Regions from separate parts of the Streptomyces sp. NPDC060002 genome, predicted to be linked through region 1. Evidence: riboswitches for the same ligand, from Rfam matches in the RefSeq annotation. Region 1 holds a riboswitch; each other region holds the start of a gene.

Evidence for each region. Region 1 has a riboswitch for thiamine pyrophosphate ahead of thiO (glycine oxidase ThiO). Riboswitches for the same ligand answer to the same signal wherever they lie in the genome.
Region 2: linked by a shared signal. The riboswitch ahead of thiC (phosphomethylpyrimidine synthase ThiC) and the one ahead of thiO (glycine oxidase ThiO) in region 1 are both predicted to bind thiamine pyrophosphate.
Region 3: linked by a shared signal. The riboswitch ahead of ACFWBD_RS11325 (thiamine ABC transporter substrate binding subunit) and the one ahead of thiO (glycine oxidase ThiO) in region 1 are both predicted to bind thiamine pyrophosphate.

What each region holds. Positions count from the first base shown of each region.
Region 1 covers NZ_JBHWUW010000090.1:1,713-11,526, reverse strand. Annotated here, with positions in the region: gene ACFWBD_RS39575 (hypothetical protein) at 1-540, opposite strand, end outside; gene metF (methylenetetrahydrofolate reductase [NAD(P)H]) at 598-1,521, opposite strand; gene thiE (thiamine phosphate synthase) at 1,610-2,257, opposite strand; gene ACFWBD_RS39560 (Rv2175c family DNA-binding protein) at 2,335-2,700, opposite strand; gene ACFWBD_RS39555 (NAD(P)/FAD-dependent oxidoreductase) at 2,760-3,962, opposite strand; gene ACFWBD_RS39550 (hypothetical protein) at 4,040-4,390, opposite strand; TPP riboswitch at 4,442-4,552, shown strand; gene thiO (glycine oxidase ThiO) at 4,550-5,716, shown strand; gene thiS (sulfur carrier protein ThiS) at 5,749-5,949, shown strand; gene ACFWBD_RS39535 (thiazole synthase) at 5,953-6,747, shown strand; gene pknB (Stk1 family PASTA domain-containing Ser/Thr kinase) at 6,885-8,825, shown strand; gene ACFWBD_RS39525 (deoxyribonuclease IV) at 8,870-9,748, shown strand; gene ACFWBD_RS39520 (sulfite oxidase-like oxidoreductase) at 9,771-9,814, opposite strand, start outside.
Region 2 covers NZ_JBHWUW010000005.1:171,573-181,386, forward strand. Annotated here, with positions in the region: gene ACFWBD_RS07505 (metallophosphoesterase) at 1-475, shown strand, start outside; gene ACFWBD_RS07510 (hypothetical protein) at 692-1,567, shown strand; gene ACFWBD_RS07515 (VWA domain-containing protein) at 1,751-3,307, opposite strand; gene thiC (phosphomethylpyrimidine synthase ThiC) at 3,521-5,347, opposite strand; TPP riboswitch at 5,340-5,529, opposite strand; gene ACFWBD_RS07525 (YibE/F family protein) at 6,412-7,866, shown strand; gene ACFWBD_RS07530 (SsgA family sporulation/cell division regulator) at 8,027-8,473, opposite strand; gene ACFWBD_RS07535 (IclR family transcriptional regulator) at 8,574-9,431, opposite strand; gene ACFWBD_RS07540 (DUF5326 family protein) at 9,630-9,814, opposite strand, start outside.
Region 3 covers NZ_JBHWUW010000009.1:61,987-71,800, forward strand. Annotated here, with positions in the region: gene ACFWBD_RS11305 (LOG family protein) at 1-725, shown strand, start outside; gene ACFWBD_RS11310 (LAETG motif-containing sortase-dependent surface protein) at 888-1,604, shown strand; gene ACFWBD_RS11315 (ABC transporter ATP-binding protein) at 1,716-2,735, opposite strand; gene ACFWBD_RS11320 (ABC transporter permease) at 2,736-4,406, opposite strand; gene ACFWBD_RS11325 (thiamine ABC transporter substrate binding subunit) at 4,382-5,494, opposite strand; TPP riboswitch at 5,585-5,690, opposite strand; gene rlmN (23S rRNA (adenine(2503)-C(2))-methyltransferase RlmN) at 5,745-6,851, opposite strand; gene ACFWBD_RS11335 (DUF4265 domain-containing protein) at 6,952-7,440, opposite strand; gene ACFWBD_RS11340 (phosphatidate cytidylyltransferase) at 7,675-8,847, opposite strand; gene frr (ribosome recycling factor) at 8,847-9,404, opposite strand; gene pyrH (UMP kinase) at 9,575-9,814, opposite strand, start outside.

The DNA of each region.
Region 1 (9,814 bases):
CGGCTCGTACACAGATGTGGTCTCGGCGGCCGAGGGGTCGGCGGTGCGGGCCGCGGGTGTGAAGACGTCGTCGCGGTCGTAGTCGTCGTCACCGTAGGCGCTCTTGTCGCCGAAGGCGTTCGTGTCCTGGCCGAACGCGACGTCGTCGGTGCCGTACTGCGGGTCGGAGCCGAACCCGGCCTCGCCCGCCTCGAGGCCGGAGACCTCGAGCGTCGGGTCCTTGCGCTCGGCCTTGCCGCGGCGGCGCTTGGGAACGGCCGCGCCCTCACCGTCCGTGTCCGCGTCCCCGCGACGGAAGGCCCAGCCCTCGGCGAAGCCGCGCCGGAACGACAGGGTGACGTAGGTCTGGCCGACCGCGAAGGCGGCCGCGCCCAGCGCGATGACGACGACCGACGGGATCAGGACGCCGAGGACGACGCCGAGGAAGCCCACGAAGGCAAGCAGCCGCCAGCGCAGCCGCGCCTTGTACTGCAGCAGCACCTCGCCGAGCAGCCACAGCGCGACGATGCCGAACGCGATGTAGAGGACCGTCCAGCCCATGTACGCCCCTCTCCCCAATGGCCGCTACGCAGTGTGTCGTATGTGGATGCGACCGGTCTAGGCCTGCGGCGGATGGTGCAGGCCCAGGTTCTCGTAGATTTCCAGCGTCGCCGTGGAGTTGTTGAGCGTGATGAAGTGCAGTCCGGGCACTCCCTCGGCCAGCAGCCGTGCGCAGAACTCCGTGGCGAAGTCGATGCCAATGGAGCGTACAGCGGCCGGATCGTCTTTGGCTGTGAGGATCCGCTCTTTCAGGACGGCCGGGAAGTGGGCGTTGCTGAGCCTGGGCAGGCTCTCCAGCATCTTCACACTCGTCACGGGCAGGACCTCGGGGATGACCGGAGTCACACAGCCGGCCGCCGCGACCCGGTCGCGCAGCCGCAGATAGGACTCGGGCTCGAAGAACATCTGCGTGATGGCGTAGTCGGCGCCGGCCCGGCACTTGTCGACGAAGTGCGCGACGTCCGTGTCCCAGTCGCCGGAGCGCGGGTGCATCTCGGGGAAGGCGGCGACACCCACGCAGAAGTCGCCCGACTCCTTGATGAGCTGGACGAGTTCGGCGGCGTACGTCAGCCCCTTGGGGTGCGGCACCCACGCGCCCATGGGGTCGCCGGGCGGGTCTCCGCGCACGGCGAGCATGTTGCGGATCCCGGCGTCGGCGTACTGGCCGATGATGTTGCGCAGCTCGGCGACGGAGTGGTCCACGGCGGTGAGGTGCGCGACCGGCGTGAGGGTGGTGTCGACGACGATCTGCTGGGTCTCCCTGACCGTCGTCGCCCGGGTGGAGCCGCCGGCACCGTACGTCACCGAGACGAAGTCGGGGGCGACCGCCTCGACCCTGCGCAGCGCGTTCCACAGGCTCCGCTCACCCTTGGGCGTCTTCGGCGCGTAGAACTCGAACGAGTACGTCGTCTTGCCGGTCGCCAGGATGTCGCGCACGGTGCGCGCGCGGTCCGTCCTGGTGGATGCGGTTCCTAGGGCCATACCCGCAGGTTAGCCAGGGGCGGGCGGTCCCCCAACCGGATGCGGGAAATTTGCCCGGATTGTCGACTTGTTGTCCATCCCTTGGACGTCACGCCTCGCGCAGCCGCTCGGCGAACTCCGCCGCCGCGGCACCCGGGTCGTCCGCGTCCGTGATGGCCCGGACGACGACGACCCGGCGGGCGCCCGCCGCCAGCACCTCGTCCAGGTTGCCGAGGTCGATGCCGCCGATGGCGAACCACGGGCGGTCGGTGCCCAGGGCGGCCGTGTGCCGGACCAGGTCGAGGCCGGGGGCGGGCCGGCCGGGCTTGGTGGGGGTGGGCCAGCACGGGCCGGTGCAGAAGTAGTCGACCCCCTCCTGGACCGCGGCGGCCCCGGCTTCCGCCTCCGTGTGCGTGGAGCGGCCGATGAGGACGTCCTCGCCGAGGATGGCGCGGGCCGCGGGGACCGGCAGGTCTCCCTGGCCGAGATGGAGCACGCCGGCGGCGGCCGCGTGCGCGACGTCCGCGCGGTCGTTGACCGCGAGCAGCCTGCCGTGCCGGGCGCAGGCGTCCGCGAACACCTCGAGGTACTCCAGCTCCTCGGCCGCCTCCATGCCCTTGTCGCGCAACTGGACGATGTCGACGCCGCCCGCGAGGACCGCGTCCAGGAACTCCGGGAGATCGCCCTGGCGGGTACGGGCGTCCGTGCAGAGGTACAGCAGGGCGCCGGCCAGGCCGGTGCGGGCGGTGTCGGGCATGCGAAGGTCCCCCCGGGGCGGTGGCGTACGGGAGCGAGCGCCCCCGTACGCCGGATGTGTCGGTTCGAATACGCGGTTCAGACGGCGAGCGCCTGGGCGCGGCGCTTCACCTCCGTGCCGCGATTCTCACTCAGGGCCTGCGCGGGCGTGCCGGGCAGGCTCGGGTCGGGGGTGAAGAGCCACTCGATCATCTCTTCGTCCTTGAAGCCGTCGTCCCGCAGCAGGGTCAGGGTCCCGACCAGGCCCTTCACCACCTTGTCCTCGTCGATGAAGGCGGCGGGGATGTGCAGCGCACGGTTCTCTCCCCGGCGTACGGCGATGAGCTGGCCGTCCTTGATCAGCTGTCGGACGCGGATCACGTCGACATCGAGCATCTCCGCGATGTCCGGCACGGTGAGCCAGGCGGGGACGAGGGCATCGGTCTTTGCGTCAATCTCGGTCACGGGAACAAGCCTGCCATCTGCCGCTGACAGTCGGAAGCCGGGCCGGTCCGACCAGGCACTCAGGTCGCGGCCGTCGCCGCCTTCATCGGCCTCGCCGGGTCCGCGAGGAGCCGCGGATTCATGGTCGTGCCCGCCAGGATCAGCCGCCTGCCCTGGGCGAGGTCGCGCGCCCGGCCCACGGCCAGCAGGGCGACCAGCCGGTCCTCGCGCAGCCAGCACACCGACCAGGCCGGGCCCGACGGGTCGCCGCGCCACAGGACGCGGTCGGCGTCGGCGTGGTGCCCGGCGTACTGGACGAAGCGGCCGAACTGCTCGGACCAGAAGTACGGGACGGGGTCGTAGACGGCCAGGGGTTCGTCGGTGGCGGCGCCGACGATGTTCGCGGCGACCGTGCGCGGCCCCTGGAGGGCGTTGTCCCAGTGGTGGACCAGGAGCCGCTCGCCGTACCGCCCCGAAGGGAAGGAGGCGCAGTCGCCGACCGCGTACACATCGGCCACGGAGGTCCGCAGCTGGGCGTCGGCCACGACCTCTCGGTGGGCGCCCAGCGCGACGCCGGAGCCGGCCAGCCAGGCGGTGGCGGGGCGGGCGCCGATGCCCACCACGACCGCGCCCGCGGGCAGCCGGGAGCCGTCGTCCAGGACGACCGCGCCGGGCTCGACGCGCTCCACGCGCGCGTGGGTGCGCAGATCGATGCCGCTGTCGGCGTACCAGGCGGCCATCGGGGCGGCGACCTCGGCGGGCAGGGCCCCGGCCAGCGGCCGGTCGGCGGCCTCGACGACGGTGACCGCGCAGCCGGCCTCCCGCGCGGCCGTGGCGAACTCGGCGCCGATCCAGCCGGCGCCGACGACCACGACGTCGTGCTGCCGGGTGAGCACGGGCCGCAGCCGTTCGGCGTCGTCCAGGGTGCGCAGCAGATGCACGCCGGGCACGCCCTCGGCGCCGGGCAGCCGAATCGGTTCGGCGCCGGTGGCGAGGACGAGGACGTCGTACGGGACAGGCCCGGCCTCGGTGTCCAGCTCGTGGTCGGCGGGACGCAGACCGCTGACCTCGCGGCCGAGCACCAGCTCGATGCCGAGGCCCTCGAAGTCGACGTCGAAGGCCGAGCCCTCGGCGTTGCCGAGCAGGACGGCCTTGGACAGCGGGGGCCGGTCGTAGGGTTGGTGGGGCTCCGCGCCGATCAGCGTCACCGTGCCGTCGAAGCCCTGCTCCCGCAGCGCTACGGCGGTCTGCACCCCGGCCATGCCCGCGCCGACGACCACCACGCGCCGCCCGGCCGGGCCGCCTTCTTCCTGCCTCTGCTCGCTCACCTGATCACCTTAGGCGGCTGACGAATCGTCAGTCAGTGGTCGTGCGCCGTGACCTGCTCCACAACGCTGGTGCCGCTGCCCTCCTGCGACTCCCACGCCCAGGTCTCCTCGAGCCGCACCCGTCCGTCCGCGAGCTCCACGACCGTCGAGACGCAGTGCCCCGAGGACGTCGTCCCGTCGTGCTTGAGCTGTACGTACCGGAAGTCGAGGCGGTCCCCTTCGCGGGTACCCACCAGATGCCCGCGTACGACGTCACCGCCCGTGTACTCCGCCCAGATCTCGCCGCCGCGCTCGTGGTAGGCGAAGCGGGTGCGGGTGCCGACCTGGCCCGGGGCCTGGTCGGCGACGGGCGCGAGGACGAGGCCGTCCAACGAGCGGGCCATGACGAAGGCTCCCTTACAGACGCGCCGGACCACGGGCTAGGGTGGCCAACCTAGAGCACACGCGGGAGTCCGGACGCACCGGGCTGAGAGGGAGGCTGGCGGCCTCCGACCGTCGAACCTGATCCGGGTCATGCCGGCGAAGGGAGGGGCTGGACGCCCATGTCGTCTCCACGTACGTCAGACGTCCTCGTCATCGGGGGCGGGATCATCGGCCTTGTCACGGCCTGGCGGGCCGCGCAGCGCGGCTTCACCACGGCGGTGGTCGACCCGGCGCCGGGCGGCGGGGCCGCCCAGGTGGCGGCCGGGATGCTGGCCGCCGTCACGGAACTGCACCACGGCGAGCAGACCCTGCTCGGCCTCAACCTGGCCTCAGCCCGCCGCTATCCGGACTTCGCGGCCGAGCTGACGGAGCTGACCGGGCATGACCTCGGCTACCGGCGCTGCGGCACGCTCGCGGTGGCGCTGGACTCCGACGACCGTGCCCATCTGCGCGAACTGCACGCCCTTCAGCGGCAGTCGGGGCTGGAGTCGGAGTGGCTGTCCGGGCGCGAGTGCCGCCGTCTGGAGCCGCTGCTGGCGCCCGGGGTGCGGGGCGGGCTGCGGGTGGACGGCGACCACCAGATCGACCCGCGGCGGCTGACCGGGGCACTGGTGGCCGTGTGCGAGCGGGCCGGGGTGGCCTTCCACCGCGTGCGTGCCGAGCGGCTGTCCGTCGTGGGCGAGCGCGCCCGGGGGGTCGTCACGGGGGACGGCACGGCCCTGGAGGCGGGGCAGGTGGTGCTCGCCGGCGGCAGTCTGAGCGGACGGCTCGCGGGGGTGCCGCAGGACGTGCTGCCTCCCGTGCGGCCGGTGAAGGGCCAGGTACTGCGGCTGACCGTACCGCCGCGGTACGCGCCGTTCCTGAGCCGGACCGTGCGGGCCGTGGTGCGCGGCAGCCAGGTCTACCTGGTCCCCAGGGAGAACGGCGAGCTGGTCGTGGGCGCGACCAGTGAGGAGCTGGGCTGGGACACGACGGTGACGGCGGGGGGCGTGTACGAGTTGCTGCGCGACGCCCATGAGCTGGTGCCGGGGATCACCGAACTGCCGCTCACGGAGACGCGCGCGGGACTGCGGCCCGGGTCCCCGGACAACGCGCCGTTGCTCGGGCCGACGGAGCTGGCGGGGTTGCTGCTGGCCACCGGGCACTACCGCAACGGCGTGCTGCTGACGCCGGTGACGGGTGACGCGATGGCGCATGCCCTGGCCACCGGGGAGCTCCCGGACGAGGCCCGTCCCTTCACGCCCCGGCGCTTCGCCGCCGCCGCACGCTCGGAGCAGCCCGCATGAACGCCCAGGAAAACGCACGCAGGAACGCGCCCGTGAACGTCTCGGTGAACGGGGAGCGGCGGGAGTTCGCTGCCGGTACCGCTCTCGACAGCGTCGTACGGTCCCTGACGCCGGCGCCCTCCGGGGTGGCCGCCGCGCTCAACGAGACCGTCGTCCCGCGCGCGCAGTGGCCGTCCACGGCGCTGCGCGACGGTGACCGGGTTGAAGTCCTCACCGCGGTCCAGGGGGGCTGAGCCATGGCCGACGATCCCTTCGTCCTCGGAGGCAGGTCCTTCTCGTCCCGTCTGATCATGGGTACGGGGGGTGCGCCCAGCCTGGAGGTGCTGGAACGGGCTCTGGTCGCGTCCGGGACCGAACTGACGACGGTCGCGATGCGCCGGGTGGACCCCTCGGTGCACGGCTCCGTGCTGTCGGTGCTGGAGCGGCTCGGCATCCGGGTGCTGCCGAACACGGCGGGGTGCTTCACCGCCGGGGAGGCCGTGCTGACGGCTCGGCTGGCGCGGGAGGCACTGGGCACCGACCTGATCAAGCTGGAGGTCATCGCCGACGAGCGCACGCTGCTGCCGGACCCGGTCGAGCTGCTGGAGGCGGCGGAGACGCTGGTGGACGACGGGTTCACGGTGCTGCCGTACACGAACGACGATCCGGTGCTGGCCAGGAAGCTGGAGGACGTGGGGTGCGCGGCGGTGATGCCGCTGGGCTCTCCGATCGGCTCCGGCCTGGGCATCCGCAACCCGCACAACTTCCAGCTGATCGTCGAGCACGCGCGCGTGCCGGTGATTCTGGACGCGGGGGCGGGCACCGCGTCGGACGTGGCGCTGGCGATGGAGCTGGGGTGTGCGGGGGTGATGCTGGCGTCGGCGGTGACGCGGGCGCGGGATCCCGAGCGGATGGCGTCGGCCATGCGGGCCGGCGTCGAGGCGGGAAGGCTGGCCAGGCTGGCCGGACGGATCCCGCCCCGTTACTTCGCGGAGGCGTCCTCGCCCGTGGAGGGCCGGGCCGTGCTGGACCCCGAGCGCCCCGCTTTCTGACCGCCGCCCCGCTACCCTCCGGTCTGCGGATACGGGAGTCGCGGACCCCGTGGGTTGCGTCACAGGTCGGCTCCAGTAGCGCTGCGATCGCGGTGGAACCGGCGGAGGTGTCAGCGGCGGCTCGTAGACTCACCTGCGTGGACACGACCCTTCAGGACCCTCTGGTCGGGCAGCTGCTCGACGGCCGGTATCGCGTAGAGGCGCGGATCGCGGTCGGCGGGATGGCCACGGTCTACCGGGCCGTGGACACCCGCCTGGACCGCGTGCTCGCGCTCAAGGTGATGCACCCGGCGCTCGCCGCCGACGGGGCGTTCGTCGAGCGGTTCATCCGGGAGGCGAAGTCCGTCGCCCGGCTCGCCCACCCGAATGTCGTTCAGGTGTTCGACCAGGGTGCCGACGGGTCGTACGTCTATCTCGCCATGGAGTACATCGCCGGGTGCACGCTGCGTGATGTGCTGCGGGAGCGCGGGGCGCTCCAGCCGCGGGCGGCGCTCGACATCCTGGAGCCCGTGCTGGCCGCGCTCGGCGCCGCGCACCGGGCCGGGTTCGTGCACCGGGACATGAAGCCCGAGAACGTGCTCATAGGGGACGACGGGCGGGTCAAGGTCGCGGATTTCGGACTGGTGCGGTCCGTCGACACCGTGACCAGCACCACGGGAGCCGTGCTCGGCACCGTCGCCTATCTCGCTCCCGAACAGATCGAGCAGCCCGGTGCCGCCGACCCCCGCGTCGACGTGTACGCGTGCGGGGTGGTGCTCTACGAGATGCTCACCGGTGAGAAACCTCACGACGGCGACTCCCCCGCGATCGTGCTCTACAAGCACCTCCACGAGGACGTTCCGCCGCCGTCCGCCCTCGTTCCCGGGCTGCCGTTCGAGCTGGACGAGCTCGTGGCGTCGGCCACCGCCCGCACCCCCGACGTCCGGCCTTACGACGCCGTCGCGCTGCTCGGGCGGGTACGGGAGGCACGCGCTCCGCTCAGCGTGGACCAGCTGGACGCGCTGCCGCCGCAGGCCGTCTCCGCGGAGCACGACAACGCCGACGACCGCACGAGCGTGATCCCGCGCTCGCTCACCGTGCCCCGTCCGCTGCCCGTCAACGACGACGACCCCGCCGACGGCGAGGACCCGCTCAACCGCACCTCGCGCTTCCAGAGCGGGCCGCCCCTGCCGCCCCGGCGCCGCTCCGCGCGGCCCCGGCGCGGGGTGGTCGCGCTCATCGCCGCCGTCCTGCTGGTGTTCGGCGTGGGCGCCGGTGTCTGGTACATCAACTCCGGCCAGTTCACCAAGGTCCCCGCGGTGCTGACGCAGAAGGAGGCGGAGGCCAGGACCCGGCTGGAGGCCGCCGGCCTCGAGGTCGGCAAGGTGCGGCACCAGCACAGCGACACCGTGAAGCGCGGCACCGTCATGGACACCGACCCCGACCCGGGCGCCCGGATCCGCAAGCACGACTCCGTGACGCTCACCGTCTCCGACGGCCCGGAGATCGTGAAGGTGCCGGATGTGTCGGGCTCCCGGCTGGACAAGGCCGAGGAACTGCTGAAGACGGACGGCCTGGAGCCCGGTCTGGTCACCAAGGAGTTCAGCGACGACGTCATCAAGGGCTTCGTGATCAGCACCGACCCGGAGGCGGGCACGAAGCGCCGCGCGGGCACCGCGGTCGCGATCGTGGTCAGCAAGGGCAGCCCGGTCGACATCCCGGACGTCACCGGTGACGCCCTGGACGACGCCAAGGCCGAGCTGGAGGAGGCCGGCCTGAAGGTGAAGGTCGCCACCGGGCAGGTCAACTCCGAGTTCGACAAGGGCCTGGTCGCGACGCAGACCCCGGAGGAGGGCAGCGAGGCCGCCGAGGGCGACACGGTGACGCTGACGGTGTCCAAGGGACCGGAGATGGTCGAGGTGCCGGACGTGGTCGGCGCGAGCGTCGACGACGCCAAGTCGCTCCTGGAGCAGTCCGGGTTCGAGGTCGAAGAGGACCGGGGACTGCTCGGGATCTTCGGCGACACCGTGAAGAGCCAGTCCGTGGACGCCGGCGACACGGCGCCCAAGGGATCGACGATCACGATCACCATCCGGTGACCGGGCGGTGCGGGACGGTGCGCGGGGCATGACACCCTGAACGGGTGAGTTCTCGAGTCCCCTTCCCCTCCCGCAACCCCGTCGGCGGTCACGTCCCCGTGGCCGGCGGTCTGCACGACGTGGGCATGTCGTACGCGCACGATCTCGGTGCCGAGACGGTCCAGGTCTTCGTCGCCAACCCGCGCGGCTGGGCCACTCCCGTCGGCAACCCGCGGCAGGACGAGGCCTTCCGGGAGGCGTGCGCGACACGGTCGGTCCCGGCGTACGTACACGCGCCGTACCTGATCAACTTCGGCTCGCACACCGAGGCCACGGCCGAGCGGTCGGTGGAGTCGATGCGGCACTCACTGCGTCGCGGGCGGGAGATCGGCGCGCTGGGCGTGGTCGTGCACACGGGGAGCGCGACGGGCGGGCGGGACCGGTCCGTGGCGCTGAAGCAGGTGCGTGAGTACCTGCTGCCGCTGCTGGACGAGCTGACCCACGACGACGACCCGTTCCTGCTGCTCGAGTCCACCGCCGGACAGGGCGCCTCGCTCTGCTCCAGGACCTGGGACTTCGGACCGTACTTCGAGGCGCTGGACGCCCATCCCAAGCTGGGCGTCTGCCTCGACACCTGCCACATCTTCGCGGCCGGGCACGATCTGACCGGCCCGGCCGGGATGCACCAGACCCTCGGTCTGCTGGTGGACACGGTCGGCGAGGGCCGGCTGAAGCTGATCCACGCCAATGACTCCAAGGACGTGGTCGGCGCCCACAAGGACCGGCACGAGAACATCGGCGCGGGTCACATCGGCGAGGACCCGTTCCGGGCGCTGATGACGCATCCGGCCACCGAGGGCGTACCGCTGGTCATCGAGACGCCCGGCGGCAAGGAGGGGCACGCGGCGGACGTGGAGCGGCTGAAGAAGCTCCGGGACGGCTGACGCTCCCGCCGTACCGGGGGGATCAGAGCTCCGGGCCGTCTCCCGGCCCCTCCTGGTACGAGTAGC
Region 2 (9,814 bases), on a different contig from region 1:
GAAGTACGACATGGACCGTCTCCAGGACCACCACCTGCAGTGGATGGCCCGCCTCGACGCGGTCGAGGAGGTCGACGGCCACCTGCTCGTCCACTCCGACACCACCGCCTACCTCGACTACGGCGACTCGATCGAAGCGGTCAACGACACCGTCCGCGAGACGATCACGCGCAACGACGCGGACGAGGTGTGGGACCTGTTCCGCAAGTTCACCAAGCGCTTCTCCTTCCGCGACGAGGGCGGCGCCGACGCCGTACGCTCCCTGCTCGATACGTACGGCGGCACCCGCATCGTTCACGGCCACAGCCCGATTCCCTATCTGCTGGGCGAAGTCGGCTCCGAGGACGGCGAGGACAACGGCGGTCCGCACGTCGAGGGACCGCACGTCTACGCGGACGGGCTGGCCATCGCGATGGACGGCGGCGTGACGATGGCCGGAAAACTGCTGGTCCAGCAACTGCCCCTGGAAATCTGAGCGTTCCCGGGGCGGTTCCCGGGTCCACTCCCGGGGCAGAAGTACCCCACTGTGGATCCGTCGGCGACACCGCAGGCCAGAGGCCAATTTCGGCAAACCCCCTGTCACCCCATGCCGTCACCGCTCTACCATCGGGTTATCCGTAGCAGGCTCCCCTCCGTTTCTGCCCGACGGCTCGTTGGCATGCGAGCCCCAAGCCCTACGGAGCATCGGGGGATGCAGATGAACAGCGTTCCGCAGCACCTGAACAGCGAGGACCGCCAGGAGTACGAGCGGATCCTCGACGAGGCGCTGCGCTCCGCCCCACACCACCCGGAACTGGCCGCAGTCGGACAGCGGCTCAACCCCGAACAACTGCGCACCATGGCGCTCAACGCCTCCGCACTCATCACGGTGGCCGCGGCGGCCGAGTACCAGCACTACGTGAAGGTCCGCGAGGAGCTGCGCCACCCCGCGCCGGCCACCCCGTCGTCCACGTCCGAGACCGGCTCCGCGGAGCCGGGCGCGGCCGCGATGGGGCTCGCCACCACCATGGGGGAGGCGGCCCAGGCCGCCGAAGCCGCCGGGGCGGGTGCCGTCGCCGCCGTCCTCACCCCCGTCCTCGCCGGGACCGCCGCGGTGATATTCCTGCTCGTCGGCTACCTCCTCAGGGCACTCGACCCCGAGCAGGCGTTCGCCCGGACCATGGTCGCCGCCGGCTGGACGTTCGGGGCGGTGGCCGTGGCCGCGATCCTCGTCGCCACCGTCGCGCTGCTGCTCACCGCCCTGCGCAACCGGCCCTCCCTGGAGGCCGGGCCGTACGGCGAACTGAGCGAGGAGGTCGACCAGGCCAGGGAAGCCTGGCGAGAAGCCCTGCTGGAACGCGGCATCCTGCCGTTCCTCCAGAAGGCCCTCGCCAGCCCCGGCACGGCGGCCGCCCTGCACACCGAGCCGGCCCGGCCTGCCCCCACCGGCCGCCTCCCGAAGATCGGCTACGACCGCCCTGGCTTCAGCAGCCCGGACGACGGGCGTTCGACGGGCCCGCGCCCGAGCTTCAGCAGCCCGGACTACACCAGCCCGGACTTCGGCGGCCCGGAGCACCAGCCGGAATAGGCACTCGGCTTGCGCCCCCGCCGACCCCGCCGAGGGGAGCGCAAGCCGTACGCCGGGCGCCGGGCGGCTCCGGTGGAGAGCCGGCCTGCGGATCAGTGCTGCCCTGCGGTGCTCAGTGGTGCGCCGTGCCGGACGGAGTCACGGGGGTGGGCAGCCCGGAGTCGTACGTCCGGCCCAACCGGGTCAGAGGATGCCTGCCCGGCCGGCCGCGGTGATCCAGCTCGGGAACTCGGACAGCAGCCGGTCGTAGAGCTCCTGGTCCGGGACGGTGCTGATGTCGTCCACGGAGAAGAACCCCACGTTGTCGACGCGGCGTCCGGGCAGCGTGTCGAACCGCTCCAGGACCCCGTAGTTGGACCGGCCGAGCCCCACGAACTGCCAGAAGATCGGCTCCTCGACCGCCGCCCGCAGCTCCCGCTCGATCGCCGCGTCGCGGTAGACCCCTCCGTCGGAGAAGAACAGCACCAAGGTCGGGGCGGCTGCCGGATTCTCCCGGACATACGACCTGACCTGGGCAACCGCCTTCTGTTCCTCGTTCTGGATGCCGACCGAGCGCATGTCGACCTGCCCCGGTTCCATCCCCTTGCGAGGCTTCTTCCCGCGCCGGAACAGACTGATCTCACCCACCCGCACATGCAGCCGCAGCCACTCGGGTAGCTCGCCCAACCGCAGGTCGGGAAGGCGGGCGGCATCGCTGGCGAAGGTCCAAGCCTGCATCTCGCCGTCGTCGTCGAGCTGCGCCGCCACCGCCGCCATCCGCTCCACAACGTCCGCCACCACACCCCGTGAGTACAGGAACGCCATGGACCCGGAGGCATCGAGGACGAGCACGATCCGCGCGCTGATCCCCACCGCCCCCCGCTTGCTCAGACTGACGGCCACCTGCTCCTTGCGCAGCGACAGCCGCTTACGCATGTCGACGGGAAGCAGTTCCTCCCCCTTGGTCAGACGGGGACCGGACGGTGAGGTGGTGGTCGGCGGGGTGCTGGTCGGTGGGGTGAGCGCGGGCGAGGTGAGGGCAGGTGGGGTGGTGGCCCGGGGGGTAACCGCAGGTGGGGTGACCGGCGGGCGGTTCGGCGGAGCGACCGGCGGGCGATTCGGTGGGCGGTTCGGCGGAGCGACCGGCGGGCGATTCGGTGGGCGGTTCGGCGGAGCGACCGGCGGGCGATTCGGTGGGCGGTTCGGCGGAGCGACCGCCTGCTCAGGCTCGTCGTCGACCGTGATCCCGAAGTCCGTGGCCACCCCCGCCAGCCCGGAGGCGTACCCCTGGCCGACCGCCCGGAACTTCCAGCGCCCCTCGCGCAGATACAGCTCACCGGCGATGAACGCCGTCTCCGTGTCCGCCTGCATCTCGAAGCGGGCCACCTCGGAGCGCCCGTCCCCGCCGAGCAGTCTCAACGTCAGGCCGGTCACCTGGCCGAAGGTGCCGCCGTCGGCCGACGCGCACAGCACCACCCGCGTGATGGCGCCCTCCAGCGAGCGGAGGTCCACCTGGACGGTGTCGGTCATGACACCGGATTCGCTCCGTTTGCCGACGTGCCGCACGGCGCCGGACGTGTGCAGCGGCTGGTTGTAGAAGACGAAGTCCCCGTCGTCACGTACCCGTCCGTCCTCCGCCAGCAGCAGCGCCGAGGCATCGATGTCCGGCCCACCGGCCCCCTCGGCCCAGCTGAGTTCGACCCGTACGTCCGGCACGTCGACCGGAAGATTGGCACCCTTGCTCAGGGATCGCGCTGTCATGAAGCCCAGTCTGCCGAGCCGACGCCCTGAGGCAACCGAACGAACGCGATGGTCTCCTCCTGTCGGTCGTCGTCGAGCCAGCAGGCCGCATCCACCTCGGCATCCATTCCCGGCTGCACTACGGATGCCACAAAGTCGTCTCCGTCGGTGACGACCGCTCATGGCGCTGTCCCCCGGCGTCGGATCTCGGGGGACAGCGCCGATCCAGGGACGTCAGTCGGCCAGCGGCAGGTACACGCGGTTCCCGCCGGCCGCGAACTCCTTCGACTTCTCCAACATGCCCTCGGCGATCTCCTCCGCCGAAGCCCCGTCTGCCGCCCCGGCGCCGAAGCGCTCGTTGATGCTCTGACTGATCTTCATCGAGCAGAACTTCGGCCCGCACATCGAGCAGAAGTGCGCCGTCTTCGCCGGCTCCGCGGGGAGTGTCTCGTCGTGGAACTCCCGTGCGGTGTCCGGATCGAGGGCGAGGTTGAACTGGTCCTCCCAGCGGAACTCGAAGCGGGCGTCGGACAGCGCGTCGTCCCATTCCTGCGCGCCGGGGTGCCCCTTGGCGAGGTCGGCCGCGTGGGCGGCGATCTTGTAGGTGATGACGCCCGTCTTGACGTCGTCCCGGTTGGGCAGGCCCAGATGTTCCTTGGGCGTGACATAGCAGAGCATGGCCGTGCCCCACCAGGCGATCATCGCGGCACCGATACCGGAGGTGATGTGGTCGTACGCCGGCGCGACGTCCGTCGTCAGCGGGCCGAGCGTATAGAACGGAGCTTCATCGCAGATCTCCTGCTGAAGGTCGATGTTCTCTTTGATCTTGTGCATCGGGACATGGCCCGGGCCTTCGATCATCGTCTGAACATGGAAACGCTTCGCGATCCGGTTGAGTTCCCCGAGTGTCCTCAACTCCGCGAACTGCGCCGCGTCGTTGGCGTCCGCGATGGAACCCGGCCGCAGACCGTCTCCCAGCGAGTACGTGACGTCGTAGGCGGCGAGGACCTCGCAGAGTTCCTCGAAGTTCTCGTAGAGGAACGACTCCTTGTGGTGCGCGAGGCACCAGGCCGCCATGATCGAGCCGCCGCGCGACACGATGCCGGTCTTGCGGTTGGCAGTGAGCGGGACGTACGCGAGGCGGACGCCGGCGTGGACCGTCATGTAGTCCACGCCCTGCTCGGCCTGCTCGATGACGGTGTCCTTGTAGATCTCCCAGGTCAGTTCCTCGGCGCGGCCGTCGACCTTCTCCAACGCCTGGTACAGCGGCACCGTGCCGATGGGGACGGGGGAGTTGCGCAGAACCCACTCGCGGGTGGTGTGGATGTTACGGCCGGTCGAAAGGTCCATGACCGTGTCGGCGCCCCAACGGGTCGCCCAGGTCATCTTCTCGACCTCCTCCTCGATGGAGGACGTCACCGCCGAGTTGCCGATGTTGGCGTTGACCTTCACCAGGAACCGCTTGCCGATGATCATCGGCTCGATCTCCGGGTGGTTGACATTGGCCGGCAGCACGGCGCGGCCCGCCGCGATCTCCTCACGCACCACCTCGGGAGAAACCTTCTCCCGGATGGCCGCGAACTCCATCTCGGGTGTGATCTCCCCCCGGCGCGCATACGCGAGCTGGGTGACCGCCTCGCCGTCCCGGCCGCGGCGCGGCAGGCGCGGCCGGCCGGGGAAGACCGCGTCGAGGTTGCGCAGACCGCCGCGCGGTGAGGTGTGCTTGACGCCGTCGTCCTCGGGGCGGACCGGACGGCCCGCGTACTCCTCCGTGTCGCCCCGGGCGATGATCCAGTTCTCGCGCAACGGCGACAGACCCCTGCGGACGTCGGTCTCTACGAGCGGATCGGTGTACGGGCCGGAGGTGTCGTACAGGGTGACCGACTGCCCGTTGGTGAGGTGCACCTGACGAACTGGCACCCGGAGATCGGGGCGGGCGCCCTCGACGTACCCCTTGTGCCAGCCGATGGACTTCCCGGCCTCCGAGTCGTTGACGTCGACCGTGCTTTCGCCGGTCGCGTTATGCGTGAAGGCAGGCGTGCGTGCGTCCTTGTTGGTCATGAGACCTACTCCCTACGCCGGCATTACCCGGTAACAGGTTCGGCGGTCGACGCAGCGGCTACCGCCTGCCGACGTTTCATGTGAAACATCACTCGATTCGAGAGACGTTCCACGTGAAACATCGCGAAGACGGAGGTCAGCGCCCTCTCAGCCCGGTGCTCCGAGCTCCCGCGTGTGCAAAGGTTGTCTCCACGCTAGCGTCAATTCTGGCGCGGTGAACAGAGGGCCCGTGTCGTTCTTGCGATGATCGGTCGGTGACCACGACACACCAGCCCCCGTATCCGCCGCCCGAGCCGCCCCGCCGACCGGGCGCCGGCAGCGGCCCCGGCGATGGCTCCGGCAGCGGCCCCGGCGATGGCTCCGGCAGCGGTGCTGGCAGCGGCAGCGGTTCTGGCGGCGGCAGCGGTTCTGGCGGCGGCCCCGGAGGCGACCGCGACTTCAGTGATGGTCACGATCAGCCGCGTAGCCCCGGCCGCGGTCCGGGATACGCCGGCGGGCTCGGCGGGCTGAGGCGCGTCGGGACTCCCGGCGGTCAAGGATCCGGCTCCGGTGGAGGCCCCGGGCCAAGGCCAGAGCCAGGGGTAGAGCCAGGGGCAGGGGCAGGGGCAGGGGCAGGGGCCCTGCCGAGGCCGGGAAACGGCCGCGGTTACGGAAACGGTCATGGGCCCGGGCCCGGGCCCGGCCGGGGATACCAGAGCGGGCAGGGATACGGGAACGGGCAAGGGTCCGAGAGCGACCGGGAGTTCGGGAACGACCAGGGATACGGAAACAGCCACGAGTACGGGGCCGGACCCGCGCCCGGTCAGGGGTACGGCCCCGGCCATGGTTCCGGTCCTCGTCCTGGCCCGGGCCCTCGTCCTGGTCCTGGTCCTGGTCCTGAGCATGGCCCTGGTCCTGGTCCTGGTCCTGGTCCTGGTCCTGGTCCTGGTCCTGGTCCTGGTCCTGACCATGGTTCTGGTCCTGACCATGGTGCTGGTGCTGGTGACAGATACGGCTTCGACCGCGAACACGGTCATGGGCAGAGCCACGACAGTGGTCATGGTGGCGGCCCCGGGAACGGTCCCATCACGGGCCACGACGGCGGGCACGGCCATCTCCCGGGCCATCTCCCGGGAGATGGGCACGGCTCCGGTTCCGGTTCCGACGGCGGGCACGGTTCCGGTTCCGACGGCGGGCACGGGCATTCGCACAGCCACAGTCACGGCCCGGCCGCCCCCGTCTCCCAACACCTGCGCAAGGTCATCGCGGCCATCATCATCCCGTTCGGGGTCGCGGTGCTGGTAGGGCTCGTGGTGCTGTGGCCCGGTGGAGCCCCGGCGCACGAACGCACCGGGGTCGGCTTCGACCGGCAGACCCAACAGGCCACGGTCACCGAGGTCGTGAGCGTGAGCTGCGCGTCGGTGAACGCCTCGGGCGACACCCCTACCGGCGACACCTCCACGGCCGAGGGCTCCACCGCGCAGCAGCAGGCGAGCGGCGCCTGCAAGCGGGCCACGATCCGGGTGGACACCGGCGACGACAAGGGCCGTACGTTCACCGAGATCGTCCAGCCGGACCAGTCACGGCAGTTGGAGCAGGGCGAGAAGGTCGTGGTCGCCTACGAGCCCTCCGCGCCGAAGGACCTGCAGTACTCGGTCACCGACGTGAACCGCCGCATCCCCATGGCGGTCCTGGCCATCATCTTCGCGGTCGCCGTCGTGGTCGTCGGGCGGCTGCGGGGCGTCATGGCGCTGGTCGCGCTGGCCATCAGTTTCATGGTGCTGAACTTCTTCGTCCTGCCCGCGATCCTCCAGGGGTCGAACCCGCTGGTCGTGGCGGTGGTGGGATCGAGCGCCATCATGCTGATCGCGCTGTATCTCTGTCACGGGCTATCGGCCCGCACCTCCGTCGCGGTGCTCGGCACGCTGATCTCCCTGCTGCTGATCGGCATCCTGGGCTCGGTGTTCATCGACTGGGCCGCGCTGACCGGCAACACGGACGACAACACCGGTCTGATCCATGGTCTGTACCCGTCGATCGACATGAGCGGTCTGCTGCTGGCCGGGATCATCATCGGCTCGCTCGGCGTCCTCGACGATGTGACGGTCACTCAGACCTCTGCGGTCTGGGAACTGCACGAGGCCAACCCCGCGATGGGCTGGCGCGGCCTGTACCGGGCCGGCATCCGCATCGGCCGCGACCACATCGCGTCCGTGGTCAACACGCTCGTCCTCGCCTACGCCGGTGCCGCGCTGCCGCTGTTGCTGCTCTTCTCGATCGCGCAGAGCAGCGTGGGCTCCGTCGCCAACAGCGAACTGGTCGCCGAGGAGATCGTGCGCACGCTGGTGGGTTCGATCGGCCTGGTCGCCTCCGTGCCCGTCACGACGGTCCTGGCGGCCCTGGTGGTCTCCGCCGACCGGCCAGGCCCTGGAAAGGCGCCCGTGACGGCTCCGGAAGCGACTCCTGCGGTTCCGGCGGTGGCGACGGCCGCGGGCAGCACCCAGGCCCGGGGAGGCCGGGGCAGGCGGCGCAAGCGCTGAGGCGGGAGGGCGCCCGAGTGCCGACAACACCGACCCGCTCGGGCGCACGCCTCACTCTTCCCAGTAGGTCGTCCAGCGCCTGCGCCACCAGCTGAAGAAGCGTTCCTGCACAACACCGAACGTGGCGAAGCGTTCCGCCACCACTCGCTTCACCCTCACGTCAGCCGGCGCTCTGCTCCTCCGCCAGGATCCGGTCCAGCGCCTCGTCCAAATGCGCGTCGAAATCGGCTAGAGCACCCTCCTGGCCCAACGGAACCAGCTTGTCGGTGCGATCGAGGAACGCCACGAGCGGGGCCGCCGACGACCGGAACAGCGCCTGGTCGCCGCCGACCTGAAGCCGGATCAGGACCTCCCCCAGCACATCGGGATCCACCGGCGAGACACGGACGTCCCCCTCGCCGCACGGCCTGCCCACCCCGTCGATGAGCAGCTCGCGCCCGAAGGCCCAGGTCACCGGGGCATCACCGGGCAGATGGAAGGTGAGTCGCACGGCATACGGATCGCATGACTCGTAACCCAGCTCCACCGGAATGCGGAACGAGAGCTCCTCGGAGACGAGGAAGCTCATCATGACCTCTGCCTGTACTGCCTGTACGGACTCGCGCATCGCCTTACCTCGTCATTTGCCGCCGCCTGGCCGGGAATGGACCTTCTGACACTGCACGCATCTTGCTGAAAGTACACAACAGATCACAAGGAGTGAGTTTTCAGATACTGATAGAGATCGCCAGCGATCCCAGCAGCCGTCCGACCTCGCTCTGAAGTTGCCGCGCCGCCGGCAACAACCGGTCGGCGTGACGGGCGGGCAGAGAGATCGCCATCGTGGCCGCCGTGGTGCCCACGGTGATCGGAATGGCGGCGCACACCGTGCCCAGCGCGTACTCCTGTCGTTCGACGACCGGCTCCATCCGCCGCATCCGCTCCAGGCGCCGCAGCAGAGTGTGGTTGTCGCGCACGGTGTACGGGGTGATCGACTGAGCGGGGTAGCGGTCCAGGTGGTCGCGGCGGGCGTCCTCGTCAAGCTGGGAGAGCAGGCACTGGCCGATGGCGTGCGCATGGCCGGTCTCACCGAAGTCCGCCCACTCCTCGACCGCCGGATTGCCCGGGGTGTCGGAAACGCACATGATCTCGATCTCACCGTCGCGGTACCTGGCGTAGTACACGGGAACACCGATCGAATCGCGCCACTGGGCGAGGGTGTCGGCGACCGTGCTGCGACGTTTCTGCGCCGCCCCGCTCCTGCCGAGCCGCTCAGCCGCCTCACCGAGGAAGAACAGTCCCTTGTCCCGTCGCAGGTAGCCCTCGTGCACGAGGGTGCGCAGCAGGTGGTAGGCCGTGGGCAGCGCGAGTCCGGTCTCGCGGGCGAGTTGTTTGGCCGGAGCCCCGTACTCGTGCTCCGCGACGGATTCCAGCAGCCGCATGGCGCGCTGGACGGAGCCGATCAGGGTGACGGCGGTATGCGGGTGCTCGGGGGTGGTCGTGTTCGGTGGGCGTTGCAGTGGGGGCGCGGCGGAACGCGGCCGCGCGGGGGGTGCGAACGGCTCTGCCGATGCGGTGTCAACCATGACCAAGGGTCACTTCCGAAGCGCGAGGGGGAGGCCCGTGCGGGGACACGGGAGGGGGTGTGCGCCACTCGCGGGAGTTCGACCCGCGACGAGTTCCGGACTTTAACCGTCTGCCACCGCGTACAGACGGGCTGTCAGGGAAACTTCCCCCGGCCGAGGGAACAGCCGATTCCTGTTACCGCTCCCCGGCCCCCACCATCACCAGTCGCTGCGCGACGAGGAACCCGAAGTGAACTTCCTTACGACGTAGATCAGTCCGCCGACCAGCGCCACGAAGACCAGCAGCTTGAAGAGCAGGCCGATCACGAACCCGACGACGCTGGCTATCAGACCACCGAACACGACCAGGGCGATGACCGGCACCGCGACCCACTTCACCCACC
Region 3 (9,814 bases), on a different contig from region 1:
CGATGCTCCGCTCGATCCACGACGACGCCATCTCCGACGCGCTCGACGAACTCCTCGTCGACGAGCGCGTGGTGGGTGTCATGGGCGGCCACGCCATGGCGCGCGGCACGCAGGCCTACGCCGGCGCGGCCCGGCTCGGCCGTGCACTCGCCCGGGCCGGGCTCATGGTGGCGACCGGTGGCGGACCCGGCGCGATGGAGGCGGCGAACCTCGGCGCGTACGCGGCCCCCTTCGACGACGAGATGCTCGCGGGCGCCCTCCGACTCCTCGCCAGGGCACCGAAGTTCACGCCCTCCGTCACCGACTGGGCGGCGGCGGCCTTCGAGGTGCGGGCCAAGTGGCCGGGCGGCGGCCCCTCGGTCGGCATCCCCACGTGGTTCTACGGCCATGAGCCGCCGAACCCGTTCGCCGCGCACCTCGCCAAGTACTTCTCCAACGCCACCCGCGAGGACGGTCTGCTGGCCCGCTGCACCGCGGGTGTGGTGTTCCTGCCGGGCGCCGCCGGGACCGTACAGGAGATCTTCGACAACGCGACGCCCAACTACTACGGGTCGCGGGGCGAGCCGACGCCGATGGTGCTCGTGGACCGGGAGCACTGGACTCGACGGCTGCCCGCCTGGCCGCTCTTGCGGTCACTCGCCCGGGAGCGGTCCATGGAGTCCCGTATCGCCCTCGTTGACCGGATCGAGGAGGCTCCGGAGGCGTTGAAACGTCTCGGTGGTTAATAAGCGGGCAAAGCCAGCCGCTCGGAGGCGTCCCCGCATTGACACTTCTTATGAAACGCTTATAGACCTGTGGGTCTGCTGGGGATGGTGACGCACTCGGCTCACCGGGGGCGCCATCTTCCCCTCCACCCCCCGCAGTTGCGCTTCCCGTAAAGGACAAACGTGTCCCTTTCCCGCCGTACCGCCGCCCGTTCGGTGCGCATGCTCGGTGTCACCGCCGCCTCCGCCGCCCTGGCGCTCAGCGCCGCCGGCACCGCGCTGGCCTGCGACATCAGCGAGTTCTCCGCCACTGCCGCCTGTGACGGCACGAAGGGCGTCATCACTGTCACCGACAAGGACCCCTCGGGCGTCCCGGCCGAGATCACCGTGTTCCTCGAGAACAACGGCGGCGATCTGAGGCAGGTCGGTGTGGCCCAGACCGTCAAGGGCTCGGCCAAGGGCGTCACCGTGTCCTTCGCCGAGGACTGGGAGCCGAACGCCGAATACCGGATCCACGTCAAGGCCGTCGACGGCGTCAAGGTCGTCGTCGACAAGGACATCCCCGGCAACCTGACCACCCCGTCCAAGGCCTGCGAGGCCGACGACACCTCCACCCCGTCCACCACCCCGTCCTCGACGCCGCCGGACAGCTCCACCACTCCGCCGCCGGCCGAGACGACCACTCCGTCCCCGTCGCCGTCCGACTCGGCGAGCGACAGCGCCGCGCCCGCGCCCTCCGCGAGCAACGCCCCGTCGGCCGCGGTCCAGGAGTCCAACCTGGCCGAGACCGGCGCGAGCTCCAACACCGGCCTCGTCGTCGGCATAGCGGCCGTCCTGGTCGCCGTCGGCGGTGGCGCGGTGTTCTTCGGTATGCGGCGCCGCGGGTCCAGCCAGCGCTGACCCGCACGACCGACCGGCCCGCCGGACGCACAAGTGTGGCCCGCCCCTCTCTCCGGGGCGGGCCATCCGCATGTCCCGTGCCCTCGGTTGGACTTCGCCCGCCGTCGGTGGTCAGTCCAGTACGACCGTCTCGGTCGCGTCGAAGGACACTCCCACCACGCTCCCGACCTCCGGCGCGTCCCGCAGCGTGCACGCCGCCTCCAGTCTCGGCGCGCCCTCCGGCTGTAGGCGCACGGCGACATGGGTGCCACGGAAGGTACGGGCGGCGACCGTGCAGCGCAGTCCCTCGTCCGCACCCACCAGGCGCACACCGGCGGGCCGGACCAGCAGCATGCGCGCCCCCTGCCCCGACCCGGCCGGCACCGGCACCTTGCCCCACGGCGTGACCGCGGCCTCCTCCGTGACGGTCGCCTGCACCACGTTGTCGAAGCCGAGGAATCGCGCCACGAACGCGTCCGCCGGCCGCTGCCACACCTCGAGGGGCGTCCCGGACTGGGCGATCCGCCCGTCCCGCATCACCACGACCCGGTCGGCGAGCGCGAACGCCTCGCCCTGGTCGTGGGTGACCGCGAGCACGGTCGTCCCCAACCGGCCGAACAACTCCCGGAGTTCGACGACCAGGCGCTCCCGCAGCGACCGGTCGAGCTGGCCGAGCGGCTCGTCGAGCATCAGCAGCCGAGGACGTGGCGCGAGGGCCCGGGCCAGCGCCACCCGCTGCTGCTCCCCACCGGAGAGCGCGGCCACGGCACGGCCCGCGGCGCCCGGAAGTCCGACGAGTTCGAGCAGCTCCGCCACCCGCTCGCCCTGCCGGGCCCTGGACATGCCGCGCATCCGCAGCCCGAAGGCCACGTTGCCGCCCACGTCCCGCTGCGGGAACAGCTGATGGTCCTGGAACATCAGCCCGAGCTCCCGCTTGTGCGCGGCCACCCCCGCCTGGTCGCGCCCGTCGAGCAGCACCCGCCCTGCGTCCAGTGGCTGGAGCCCGGCCACCGCCCGCAACAGCGTCGACTTGCCGCTGCCGCTCGGCCCCAGCACACACACCACCTCGTGCTCGGCGACCGCGAGATCGACGGCGTCGAGCACGGGCCGCTCACCGAACCGCACGGTGGCGCGCTCCAGTTTTAGCAGCATCTACAACTCCCCCGTCCGGTCGGTCCGCAGTCGCTCCAGCACCAGCAGCGCCACCACGCACACCACCATCAGAATCGTCGAAAGGGCCATCGCCTGCCCGTAGTTGAGCTCGCCGGCCCGCCCCAGCAACCGCGCGACGGCGACCGGCAGCGTCGGGTTGTCGGGCCGCGCGATGAACACCGTCGCCCCGAACTCCCCCAGCGACACCGCGAAGGCGAACCCGGCCGCGACGAGCAGCGCCCGCCACACCATCGGCAGGTCGACCTCCCGCCACACCCGCCACGGCGAGGCCCCGAGCACGGCCGCCGCCTCACGCAGCCGCTGGTCCACCGCCCGCAGCACCGGCAGCATGGTCCGTACGACGAAGGGGACGCCGACCAGCGCCTGCGCGAGCGGCACGAGGATCCACGTACCGCGCAGGTCCAGCGGGGGCTCGTCGAGCGCGATCAGGAACCCGAAGCCGACGGTCACCGCGGAGACTCCCAGCGGCAGCATCAGCAGCGCGTCGAAGCCGCGGACCAGCCGGCCGGCGTCCCGTCGGGTGAGCGCGGCCGCGGCGAGCCCGCCGACGACCACGGCAATCGCGGTCGCGGTCGCGGCGTACTGCAGCGAGTTGCCGACCGCCTCGATCGGCGGGACCAGGAAGACATTGCCGTCGTCGCTGGTCAGCGCCCGGTAGTAGGCGAAGTCGGGCGCGTCGAGCGAGCGCTGCGCCAGCACCGCCAGCGGCAGCACCAGCAGGACGGCGACCGTGCCGAGGACCCCGGCCAGCAGCGCCCACTGCCCGGCGCCGCGCGGCCGCCGCGCCGTCACCGACGCGTCCACCAGCCGCAACGCGGTCTCCCGCCGCCGTACGGCCCGGGCGTGCACGGCGAGGATCGCGCCGACGGCCATGAACTGGACGATCGTGAGGACGGCGGCCGTGGACAGGTCGAAGATCTCGGAGGTCTGCCGGTAGATCTCCACCTCGAGGGTGGAGAAGGTGGGACCGCCGAGGATCTGCACCACGCCGAAGGAGGTGAAGGTGAAGAGGAAGACCATCAGCGCGGCAGCGGCGACGGCGGGCCCCAGGGCGGGCAGGGTGACCGTGCGCCACGCCGTGAGCCGGGACGCGCCGAGCATCCGCGCCGCCTCCTCCTGCCGGGGGTCGAGCTGCGACCACAGCCCGCCCACCGTGCGGACGACGACCGCGTAGTTGAAGAAGACGTGCGCCAGCAGGATCGCCCACACCGTGGTGTCCAGCCGTACGCCCCACAGGTCGTCGAGCAGTCCGCCGCGCCCGACGAGCGCCAGGAACGCCGTGCCGACGACGACCGTCGGCAGCACGAACGGGACGGTGACGACGGCGCGCAGCACCTGCTTGCCCGGGAACTCCAGGCGGGCGAAGACGTACGCGGCGGGCAGCGCGACCAGGAGCGTGAGCGCGGTGGAGGCCAGCGCCTGCCAGGTGGTGAACCACAGGACATGCCGGATGTCGGACTGTGCGAGCACGTCCCACAGCCGCCCGAAGCGCAGGCCTCCGTCGGCGCCGAGTCCCCGGGAGACGATCGCGGCGACCGGGTAGGCGAAGAAGACCGCGAAGAACGCGACGGGCACGGCCATGAGCCCGAGCCGCGCCGCGTTCCCCGCGCGGCCTTCGCGCCCGGTCACTTCAGTACGAGCGAGGTCCATGACTTGACCCAGTCGTCACGGTTGTCGGCGATCTTCGCCGGGTCCAGGGTCTCGGGGTCCTTCGCCTGCGGCCCGAACTCCGTGAACTCCGCCGGGACCTCGGCCCCCTTCCGGACCGGGTAGACGAACATGTTGAGCGGCATGTCCTGCTGGAACTCCGCGGTGAGCAGGAAGTCGAGGAGCGCCTTGCCGCCCTCGGGGTTGGCGGCGTTGCTCAGCAGACCCGCGTACTCGACCTGACGGAAGCAGGTGCCGGTGGAGACGCCGGTCGGGGCGGTGGTCGGCTTCGGGTCGCCGTAGATCACCTCGGCGGGCGGCGAGGAGGCGTACGAGACGACGAGCGGCCGGTCGGCTCCCGCCTTCCTGCCGCCCGCGGACCCGGAGAACTCCTCGTTGTAGGCCTGCTCCCAGCCGTCGACGACCTTCACGCCGTTGGCCTTGAGCTTCTTCCAGTAGTCCGCCCAGCCGCCCCCACTCTCGGCTTCGCTCGACCGGGAGGTGCCCCCACCGCCGTACTTCGCGGCCGTGCCCAGCAGGAAACCGAGACCGGGCGAGGAGGTGGCGGCGTTCTCGGTGACCAGCAGGTTCTTGTACGCGGGCTTCAGCAGGTCGTCGAAGGAGGCGGGCGGGGTCAGCTTGTGCTCGCTGAAGTACGCCTTGTCGTAGTTGACGCAGATGTCGCCGGTGTCGACGGGCGTGACCCGGTGCTTGCCCCGGTCGGTCCGGTACGCGGGCAGGACCTGGTCGGAGCCCTTCGCCTCGTACGACTGGAACAGCCCGTTGTCGAGGGCCCGCGACAGGAGCGTGTTGTCGACGCCGAAGAAGACGTCGCCCTGCGGGTTGTCCTTGGTGAGAACGGCCTTGTTGACGGCCTGACCGGCGTCGCCGTCCTTGAGGACCTTCACCTGGTAGCCGGACTGCTTCTCGAAGTCCGCGAGCACGCTCTTGGAGACGGCCCACGAGTCGTGGCTGACGAGGGTGACGGTCCTGGAGCCCGCCGTCGAACCGTCGTCGTCCGACGATCCGCAGGCGGACAGGGTGACGAGGCCGAGGCCGACGGCCGCGGCCACGAACGTCCTGGTGTGCACTGGATTCCTCCTGGGGTTGACCAGGAAGAGACGCGGCCCTGCCCGGACGCCGGCGGAGGGTTCCGCCGGCGCCCGGGCAGGGCGCAACAGCTTGAGTGATGACCGAACTTCCTACCCAGAATGACCTGGGCAAGGTTCAGAGGGTCTGCGGACTCTCCCGCACTCTCAGCGCTGTGGCGCTCCCCTGTCGGAATATGAAGATGTACTGATACGGATGTACTGATACCCGATAGCTGATATCGGGGTCAGACTACCGCTCGGTGGCCGCGAGCTGACCGCACGCCCCGTCGATCTCCTGGCCACGGGTGTCCCGGACCGTGACGGGCACCCCGTGCGCGGCGATCGCCTCGACGAACGCCTTCTCGTCCTCGGGCCGGGAGGCCGTCCACTTCGAACCCGGGGTCGGGTTGAGCGGGATGAGGTTGACGTGCACGGGCTTGCCGCGCAGCAGCCGCCCGAGCCGGTCACCACGCCAGGCCTGGTCGTTGATGTCGCGGATCAGCGCGTACTCGATGGACAGCCGGCGCCCGGACCGCTCGGTGTACTCGAACCCGGCGTCCAGCACCTCGCGCACCTTCCACCGCGTGTTCACGGGGACGAGGGTGTCGCGCAGCTCGTCGTCCGGCGCGTGCAGCGAGATCGCGAGCCGGCACTTGAAGCCCTCGTCGGAGAACCGGTGGATGGCAGGCACCAGCCCGACCGTCGACACGGTGATGCCGCGCTGCGAGAGCCCCAGCCCGTCCGGAGCCGGGTCGGTGAGCGCGCGGATGGATCCCACGACCCGCTTGTAGTTGGCGAGAGGCTCGCCCATCCCCATGAAGACGATGTTGGAGAGCCTGGCAGGACCCCCGGGCACCTCCCCGTCCCGCAGCGCCCGCATCCCGTCGACGATCTGATGCACGATCTCGGCGGTGGACAGATTGCGGTCAAGACCCGCCTGTCCGGTCGCACAGAACGGGCAGTTCATCCCACACCCGGCCTGCGAGCTGATGCACATCGTCACCCGGTCCGGGTAGCGCATCAGCACGGACTCCACGAGCGTGCCGTCGAACAGCCGCCAGAGGGTCTTACGGGTGTTCCCCTGGTCCGTCGACAGATGCCGGACGACCGTCATCAGGTCCGGCAGCAGCGCCTCACGCAGCTTCTCGCGCGCACCGGCGGGGATGTCCGTCCACTCCGCCGGGTCGTGCGCGTAGCGCACGAAGTAGTGCTGCGACAGCTGCTTGGCACGGAACGGCTTCTCCCCGATCTCCGCCACGACCTCCTTCCGCTCGGCGGGCGAGAGGTCGGCGAGATGCCGCGGCGGCTTCTTGGCTCCGCGGGGGGCGACGAAAGTGAGTTCTCCGGGCTTCGGCATAACCCTTCCAGTGTCGCAGATCGAATGGCATGGCCCAGGCGGCGAGCCAGGCAGCGTGATCGCTGCCGGTCGGGCGCGGAGAACCGCGCACTCGTGGGGGTCAGGCGCTCCACCACTCGTCGGTGCCGCAGCCGACTTCGTAGTGCCACCAGCCCTCCTCCTGCCCGTGGGCCAGAAGTGCCTTGATCCCGGCGAAGTCCGCGTCGGCCGGAGCGGTCAACGCCACCATGGGAAAGTCGTCGCTGAAGACCTCACCGCCGAGCGCGAACCCGGAGAAGCGCTGGTGGACCGCCTGAGGGCTCGGCCCCAGCGGGCCGGTACGGACCGGCAGCACCCGGATCGTGCAGGCGCCGGAGGCGCTGACCCGGCCGACGGCCCAGTGGAGCCCCTCGGAGTCGGTCCGGAACCGCACGACGTCGCCCTCGGCGACCCCGTCCTGGAGGAAGGGGACGTTCTGCACGCGGGCCGTATCGGCACTGAGCTTCGTCGCCCACAGACCCTCGGTGTCCTGCGGGAGCCAGCCCTCGCGAGGAACGAACCGGAACCAGACCTTGATCTTCTCGGGCGTGCTCTCCATGACGGCCATCATGCGTCGGCCGTCAACGGTGCCGCATCGGGTACGAGCCGGGCGATCAGCCACCGCCGGCACAGAACGGGCAGTCGCGGGAGCCAACGCGGACACCGACACCGACACCGACACCGAAGCCGACACCGAAGCCGACACCGCCGTCGCCGTCGCCGTAGACCGAACATGGCAACGGGCCCCTCGCCTGACGCACGAAGCACAGGAAAGGGGCCCGCACGAGCCGGTTGTACCGGTGGGTCAGCCGGAGCCCACGAACAGTACGAGCAACAGCCACACCACGGGAGCCGTGGGCAGCAGCGAGTCCAGCCGGTCCATGATGCCCCCGTGGCCCGGGAGCAGCGTGCCCATGTCCTTGATGCCCAGGTCCCGCTTGATCATGGACTCGCCGAGGTCGCCGAGCGTGGCGCTGGCCGCGACGGCGAGGCCGAGCAGCAGGCCCTGCCACCAGGTGCCGTCGTCGATCACGAACTGCATCAGCAGCGCGCCGGCGACCATCGCGAACGACACCGCGCCGAGCAGGCCCTCGCGGGTCTTGCCCGGGCTGATACGCGGCGCGAGCTTGGTCTTGCCGAAGCGCCAGCCGACGGCGTACGCGCCCGTGTCGCTGACGACCGTCAGGACCAGGAACGTCATGACACGGAACGCTCCGTCGTCGGCGGTGAGCATCAGGGCGACGAACGTGGCCAGGAACGGAACGTAGAAGGCCGCGAAGACACCTGCGGTGACGTCCTTGAGGTAGCCCTCGGGCGGTTCGGTCATCCGCCAGACCAGCACCGCGAGCGCGGTGAGGGCCATGGCGACCCAGGCGCCCTCGGGACCCCGGACGTATCCGGCGACGACCATCGCCGCGCCGCCGACCGCGAGCGGCACGAGCGGCGCCTTGATGCCCTTGCGCTCCTGCAGCCTGCTGGTCAGCTCCCACAGGCCGACGACGACGGCCACCGCTATCACGCCGATGAACACGGCTTTGACGACGAACAGCGAAGCGACGATCACTACGCCGAGCCCGACCCCGACGCCTATGGCCGCGCCCAGGTCTCGGCCCGCACTCTTCTTCTGCGGTGCGGGCGCCGGGTGAGAGGCGTCGGGCATGGGCTCCGGATTCTGCGGCACCGCCGCGTGGGGCTGTGCCGACGGTGTGTCGTGGCCGTGGGCGGCGTCGCCGTACGGCTGGGTGCCGTACGGCCGGTCCGGGAACAGGGGGCCGCCCGGCCGAGCGGCCCCCCGGCCCTCATCCTGGTCTCCGCCGTGCTCGGGGACGATGGGCATGGGGCGAGTCTGCTGCGCCTCAGGCGCATCGTACGCGGGACCCGCCGGGGCGGCCCCCTGGACAGGCCCCTGGTCGACGGGCCCCCAGTACCCGGCCCGCGACCCGGCGTGTGGCGGTGAGCCCCAGGAAGAGTCGTTCATCAGACCTCGAGCAGCTCCGCTTCCTTGTGCTTCAGGAGCTCGTCCACCTGGGCGACGTACTTCGCGGTGGTGTCGTCGAGCTCCTTCTCCGCACGGCGGCCCTCGTCCTCGCCGACCTCGCCGTCCTTGATCAGCTTGTCGATCGCGTCCTTGGCCTTGCGGCGGACGGCGCGGATCGACACCTTGGCGTCCTCGCCCTTGCCCTTGGCGACCTTGATGTAGTCGCGGCGGCGCTCCTCGGTCAGCTCGGGGAACACCACTCGGATGATGTTGCCGTCGTTGCTCGGGTTGACGCCCAGGTCGGAGTCGCGGATCGCCTGCTCGATGTTGCGCAGCGCGGTCTTGTCGAACGGGGTCACGACCGCCATGCGCGGCTCCGGCACGGAGAACGAAGCCAGCTGGTTGATCGGCGTCGGTGCGCCGTAGTAGTCGGCAACGATCTTGTTGAACATCGCCGGGTGCGCACGGCCGGTGCGGATCGCGGCGAAGTCCTCCTTGGCGACCACGACGGCCTTCTCCATCTTCTCCTCGGCCTCGAGGAGGGTCTCTTCGATCACCACTTGCTCCTGCGTGTCTTGAGTAGGCCCGGCTGCGGTTCCTTGCGGAGGCGGGCCGGCTGCGTCGCGTCTTCTTCCTGCACGGTTCCCGACCGGCAGGACATTGTCCATCCCCCGACCAGGGTCCGTCCCCGGTCAGGTGTTGTCGTACGAAACCGGGGTTCCACCGGTCAGGCCCGGCTGCCTTGCTCACCCACGAGCGTGCCGATCTTCTCACCCTTGACGGCGCGAGCGATATTGCCCTCGGTCAGAAGCTCGAAGACGAGGATCGGGAGCTTGTTGTCGCGGCACAGCGTGATCGCGGTCATGTCGGCGACCTTCAGATCGCGGGTGATGACCTCGCCGTAGCCGAGGGCGTCGAACTTGACGGCCGCCGGGTTGGTCTTCGGGTCGGAGTCGTAGACGCCGTC